2 regions of the Cutibacterium sp. LaCa_89 genome follow, and region 2 is predicted to be linked to the other one. Evidence: riboswitches for the same ligand, from Rfam matches in the RefSeq annotation. Region 2 holds a riboswitch; the other holds the start of a gene.
The links. A riboswitch is a leader RNA that binds a small molecule or an ion and turns the genes downstream of it on or off. The one in region 2 is predicted to bind thiamine pyrophosphate.
Positions count from the first base shown of each region.

Region 1: another riboswitch for thiamine pyrophosphate. It lies ahead of thiM (hydroxyethylthiazole kinase); the one in region 2 lies ahead of ACP8LP_RS00720 (ECF transporter S component).

Region 1 covers NZ_CP190889.1:928,407-931,819, forward strand. The annotation lists gene ACP8LP_RS04345 (serine hydrolase domain-containing protein) at 1-1,343, opposite strand, end outside; TPP riboswitch at 1,454-1,562, shown strand; gene thiM (hydroxyethylthiazole kinase) at 1,531-2,364, shown strand; gene thiE (thiamine phosphate synthase) at 2,351-2,998, shown strand; gene ACP8LP_RS04360 (L-lactate dehydrogenase) at 3,097-3,413, shown strand, end outside.
Region 2 covers NZ_CP190889.1:171,426-174,838, forward strand. The annotation lists gene hrpB (ATP-dependent helicase HrpB) at 1-1,736, shown strand, start outside; TPP riboswitch at 2,036-2,139, shown strand; gene ACP8LP_RS00720 (ECF transporter S component) at 2,175-2,798, shown strand; gene ACP8LP_RS00725 (ATP-binding cassette domain-containing protein) at 2,795-3,413, shown strand, end outside.

The DNA of each region.
Region 1 (3,413 bases), 760 kb from region 2:
TGTACCTGACTCAACGGGTTAACCGAAGCCGTGACCTGACGGGTAGCCAGGGGGCCCTCGACACGCCAGATCCAGCGATACGGCGTCATCTCGACGACGTCGATCGTGGCATCCGCGGATTCCCCGGTGGCCTTGACCACGTCCTCGAAATCCTTGCGGCGCTGATCCAACGGACGATCCATGTCCATCGTCGGGCTCCACTCCTGAGCCACCAGATCGTCCGACCAGTTGCGAATGATCTTCTCGACGTCGTCGAGATGCTGCCGGACTTGGGGATTCATCGGCGAAGGATGGACGGCATCACAGGCCTTGCGATCCTTGGCCGCGGAGGGCAGCAGCAGGTCGCCCACCCCGGGAACAACGGTGTCGAGGGCCGTGGAGGTTACGCGGATGGCCGGGTGATACGTCTGATTCGCCAGCACCACGACGCCGACCCCGGAGGACGGATGCCACATCATCGTCGATCCATACCCTGGATACCCGCCACAGTGGTAGACGATGTGTTCCTTCCCCGTGACAGCGACGTGCAGGCCATATCCGTACCCTTCGGTGACTGGGCCGTACGTCGTGAAATACCGCTGCATTTGCTGCATGTCGCGAAAGACCTGGTCCCAACCATGGTCCTCGCTGGTCCACGCGGTGATGAAATGGCTCACCCAGATCCCGACATCCTTGGCGGTGCAGATGAGGCCGCCGATGGGGGAGAAGGTTCCGGAGCCAAGCAAGGGCTGGACGCTGCCATCTCTGCCGAGGCCTGGGGCGAGCTTTCCCTCGGGTACTTGCGTGACGTCGAGGAAGGATTCGGTCATCCCCAACCGACGGATGACGTCTTCCTCGACGACGTCGATGAATGGCCGCTCGGTCGCCAACTCGACGACGCGGCCCAGGATCGCGTAACCGAGGTTGGAATAGGCGTACCCCGTCCCCGTCGCGAAGTTCGTGATGAAGGGTTTACCCAACAGCGCCTCGAACTCCTCGCGTGCCATGGCCTGCTGACGGTCGGCCCACGGATCGTCCGGTGGTAGACCGGTAGACATGGACAACGCGTCACGAATCGTTGCGTTGGCGATGGGCTCCTGAAGCTGCGGAATCCACCTGCCGAGGGTGTCGTCGAGAGCGGGCCGTCGAGAAGCCACGTCGATCAGCCCGTGACAGATCCCAAGGACGCTGGCAGCGGTGAACGACTTCGACATCGACGCGATGCTGTAGACGCGATCGTCGGTGTCGTTACAGCGCACCTCACTGTCGTCAACGGTTGCCCAGGACAACGAGGTTCCACTCCCGGCGGCTTCTGACGACGCAGCATTGAGAACGTCGACGACAGGGCTAAGACGGGGATTCATGGCGGCATTGTGTCACTTGAGACGTGGGTTGGTAGAGCGGATTCGGACACCGCTGGCCCTAGAAGACAGGAGTGCGGCGTTGCCAGCGCGCATCGTGGCAGTAGATTGGACCACAACAACGCGGGAGCCCACCACAAGGGCTGAGAGGGTGTCGTGATGGCACCGACCGTCTGAACCTGTCCGGGTAATGCCGGCGAAGGAAGTGGTTGACATGACTGAATTGTCGAATCTGGTGTCGGAGTCTGTGGAGCGGCTGCGTCGGGACAAGCCGCTGGTGCAGTGCTTGACGAACATCGTGGTTGCCAATTTCACCGCGAATGTGTTGTTGGCTGCGGGGGCGGTTCCCGCTATGGTCGATAACCCCTCAGAATCTGAAGGGTTCGCCTCGGTGGCTGACGGCGTGCTAGTCAATGTTGGTACCCCGTACCGGGAGACCGCTGAGGCCATGGTTGTTGCCGCGCGTGGCGCCGCAGGTAGTGACACGCCGTGGGTGCTCGACCCGGTGGGGGTCGGGATGCCATGGCGTACCCAGGTCGCGCTGGACGCGTTGCACGTCGGCGCTCCAGCCGTCATCCGGGCGAATGCCTCCGAGGTATTGACCTTGGCTGGAACGGGAGCGTCTTCCCGAGGCCCGGAGGCCGGAGATACCGTCGAGGATGCCTTGAGATCCGCCGCTGAGCTCGTGCGCACATACGGCACCGTGGTCGCCATTAGTGGTCCCGTCGATCACATCGTGGACGCTCGCCGGCACGTAACCGTGTCATCGGGGCATGAATGGATGGCGCGAGTGACCGGGGTCGGATGCTCACTAGGGGCTCTGACAGCAGCCTTCGCAGGCGTCCAGAAGGATCACCTCATTGCCGCTACATCCGCAACCGCCATGCTGTGCGTAGCTGCCGAACGAGCAGCAGATCGCAGTGTGGGCCCGGGCGGATTCGCTCAAGCTCTCATCGACGAGCTGTTCCTGGTGTCACCCGACGAAGTCGGCGCGAGAGGAGGGCTTCGCGATGTCACGGCCTGACTTCGATCTTTCGGTGTACCTCGTCACAGACACCGCCCAATGTGGCGGCCCAGACAGGGTCGTCGAGACCGTGCGGCGTGCTATCGCCGGCGGGGTGACTCTGGTCCAATTCCGCGACCACGACCTGCCCGACGACGAATTCGTCACCTTGGGACGGCGGGTGAAGGATGCGTGCAGTGGAGTACCCCTTATCATCGACGACCGGGTGCATCTGGTCGCCGACATCGGAGCCGACGGCGCCCATGTCGGGCAGTCCGACATGCCGGTCGCCCAAGTTCGAGAGATTCTCGGGGACGATCTGCTAATTGGCTTATCCGCGCAGACCTCCGCCCATGTGGAGGCTGCGCTGTCTCATGGCCGTGACGTCGTCGATTACTTGGGTGTTGGGGCTTTGCATGGCACGGGGACTAAACCTGAAGCAGGCGAGCTCGGCCTAGCCGCGATACGCGAAGTCGTCGACGTCAGCCCGTGGCCGGTGTGCATCATTGGCGGCGTCGCTGCCTCTGACGCTCAGGATATAGCCCGGGTGGGTTGCGACGGCCTCAGCGTAGTCTCGGCAATTTGTCGAAGCGCCGATCCCGAGTCCAGTGCTCGGGAACTCGCACAGGCGTGGCGCCGCGCGAAGGGGAGGTGACGTCAGGGCGTGCACAAGCGCCCAGTGCTACTGGCATCTTGTTCAGATGAGCGGCCCTGGTGCGCATGGTACATAATCAGGCACGAGGGCACCCTAAGATGAGCGCCATGAGCACTTCTGACGTCACTCGTCGCGCCTCCAAGATCTCCGTCGTCGGGGCCGGTTCGGTTGGTTCCTCGCTGGCCTACGCCTGCCTCATCCGCGGATCGGCCGACCTCGTTGCCCTATACGACATTGCCAAGGACAAGGTCGAGGCCGAGGTAGCGGACCTCGCCCATGGCACTCAGTTCACCCCCGCCTCAGTGATGGGTGGCGCTGATGTCCACGACACTGCCGACTCTGATGTCGTCTTCATCACTGCCGGGGCCCGTCAGAAGCCGGGCCAGACCCGTCTGGACCTTGCCGGCGTCAATGC
Region 2 (3,413 bases):
TCGATGGCGTGGAAATCGTCGGGCTGTCAGGGTCGATGTCGGCGCGTGAGCAGGATCGTGCCTTGTCAGACCCAGGTGACGTGCGCCGTGTCATCGTCTCGACGGCGGTTGCGGAATCCTCCCTGACGGTGCCGGGGGTGAGGCTCGTCGTCGACTCGGGTCTGTCTCGGGAACCGCGCCTGGATCGTGATCGCGGCATGACGGGCCTGGTGACAGTCCGGGAATCTCGAGCCTCGGCAATTCAGCGTGCCGGACGTGCAGCTCGTCTCGGCCCTGGCGTCGCGGTGCGGAGCCTGCGGCCCCAGGACTGGTCTGGGATGGATGCCGACCCGGCCCCCGAGGTTGATCATGCCGACCTTGTGGCACCGCTGCTGGCGCTGGCCGTCTGGGGCTCTCCTCGTGGCGAAGGCATGGCCCTACCAACCCTATTGCCACAGGACCGGGCGGCCGAGGCCGAGGAGGAACTGCGTGACCTAGGTGCTGTTGACGCTGACGGTCGAGTCACCGACAGAGGGCGTCAGCTCGCGACGGTTCCGGTCGACCCGCGTCTAGCAAGGGCCCTGGTCGACGGCGCGCCGATTGTCGGGTCTCGTCGCTGCGCCGAGATCGTCGCCATGCTCGGCCTCGACGACGGACAGGTCGACCTCGTCGGGCAGTGGCGCCAGTTGCGGACTGGTCGTCACCCCGATGGGAGGGTGTGGCGTCGCGAGGCTGACCGGCTTTCGCGTCTCACTGACGATTTCCCCGACACCAACATCACCGACGATGATGCCGTCGCCACGGTCGTCTCCCTGGCTCGCCCAGGTTGGATCGCTCGCAGCCGTGGTGAGGGGTCATCGTCCTATCTGTTGGCTTGTGGCACTGGGGTTGAACTGCCCCGCAACTGCCCACCCGGGTTGCTCGGGCAGCCCTGGTTGGCCGTTGCCCGAACCTCTCGCGTCACGAGCGGCGCCCTCATCCGGGCAGCGGTCCCGCTGGCGGAATCGGCGGCTCTGGATGCCGGTTCGGCGATGCTCGCGACCGAGACCACGGTCACCTGGAATGGCGGCAAGGCTCGCGGTCGGCGCGTTTCGCGGCTTGGTGCCATCGAGTTGTCGTGCACCCCGGTCCGGCCAGGGCGTGATGAAGCCCGTCAAGCGGTGCTGGAAGAAGTGAGATCCCGCGGGCTCGAGGTTATAGGCCTGACGAAGAACGGTGAGTCCCTGAGGAGTCGGCTCGCCCTGGCCCACCGGGTACTCGGAGACCCCTGGCCTGACGCCAGTGATGAGGCTCTGCTCTCTCGCGCCGAGGAATGGCTCGACTTGGATGGCCTGGCCGCAGGGCAGGGGAGTGACGCCACCTCTGGCCTACGCAGGATGCTGGGGTGGCAGCAATCGGCACGTCTTGACGAGGCCCTCCCCGAGACGATCACGGTCCCCAGCGGGTCGCGAATCCGCGTTGACTACCCGGAACCCGGCAGTGACGCCGCTCCGGTGCTCGCGGTGAAGCTCCAGGAGTGTTTCGGGTGGACCGACGGCCCGATGATCTGTGACGGCCGCGTGAAGGTGGTGCTCCATCTGTTGTCCCCAGCCCGACGTCCGTTGGCCGTCACAGACGATCTCGCCAGTTTCTGGGCCAACGTCTACCCCTCGGTGCGAGCGGAGAATCGTGGACGTTATTCCAAACATCCCTGGCCCGAGGACCCACTGACGGCCATGCCCACGAAGCGCACGAATCGGGCGTTGGGGCATAGCTGACGGCGGGCCAAGTCCAGCACCCACGCTGAGTCCGGGAGTTGAGGACTTGTTTCCAAGCAACGTGTCCCTTCGCGTCCCGGTCCACCCGCAACCTTGTGGAGATCGGGGTTCTGATGGCGAAAGCTGCTACGGGAGATGGCACGACGGGGGTCCATGACCCCGATTTTCACCAGGAGGCGGAATACCCGACATCGTCGGGGTCCGGGCGACGGGCCCCGCCCGACGACCTCCGAGCCCCGCGCAAGGATCGCCGAACCCGTTGTGGGTGGAGACTTCCCGCCAACCGCGACTACGATGGCTCTCAACGACAGGGGAGCATCATCGGATGCTGAGAGTGGGCACCGCCCAGACCCTCGAACCTGAACCGGTTAGGACCGGCGTAGGGAGTCGGGCTCTTCGCGCATGTGCGCCCCCTTCCGAAGGGACGGAAGGATTTCCATGACCAACGACAAACCTGCCATGCGGTATCGCACCATTGACATCGTCACCCCAGTGATGATCGCGGTGGCCTTCGGTGTCATCTTCCTCGGTTACGGCGCTCTCTACAGCCTCCTCAAGCCGGTGTCCTCGGTGTATGTGCCAGCCGAGGGCATTCTCGCCGGCATCTGGTTTCTACCCGCCCTCATCGCCGGCCTCATCGTCCGCAAACCCGGAGCGGCCCTTCTCGCGGAGGTCCTCGCTGCATCCATTGAGGCCGCCCTCGGAAGTCAGTGGGGAGCCGGGACCCTCATCTCGGGTCTCATCCAGGCTCTGCCGATGGAGCTGTGTCTGCTCATCGTCGCCTATCGCAAGGCTGGACCGAAGCTCGCCATGGTTGCCGGAGCTCTCACCGGTATCGCTGAGGGTATTTACGAACGTATTTCCTATTACCCGATGTTCCGTTTCGGGGACACCGTCGTTTACCTCATCCTCATGGTCGTCTCCGGAGCGCTGCTTGGCGGGCTGCTGGCGTGGGGTATCGTCCGCGGCCTGGCGGCCGCTGGTGCCCTCAACCCCTTCGCGGTTTCTCGTGAACTGCGTGGCGGAAAGCGGAGTACGGCGTCGGCGCGGAATCTGTCATGACTGACGTCTTGGCCCGTAATGACCAGGTTGACGACGTTTCCGCTCGTCGGGCGGTGCCAGTGGATGTCGAGGGGTTGACTGTCGGCGTCCCGGGCCGCGACGCCCCCATCCTCGGGCCCATCGACCTCCACCTGCCTGCTGGCGCAAGGGTGCTTGTCACAGGGCCTTCGGGTGCTGGCAAAACGACCCTGCTGCACGCCGTCGGAGGGTTGCTGGAGGAGGAGAGTCACGATCTGACGGGCCAAGTGAGTACGTGGGGCGACGACAACGTCGGTCTGCTGCAGCAGGAGCCGATCCACTCTGTCGTTGCCGCGACCTGTGGACGTGACATCGCCTTTGGTCCGGAGAATCATCGCGTTCCCCGCGAGGAGATCTGGCCGATCGTCGAGGATTCCCGACGCCGTGCCCGGTTCACCATTCCCTGTGACCACTCCACCACGAAGATGTCGGGCGGGCAGATGCAACGTCTCGTCATCGCCGGAATCCTGGCCACCGACCCCGGGCTGCTCCTCCTCGACGAGCCGATCTCGATGCTCGACGAGGAATCGGCCAGCGCGATTCGAGACGAGGTCGCCATGATGGCCCACGACCGGACGGTTTTCGTCGTCGACCACC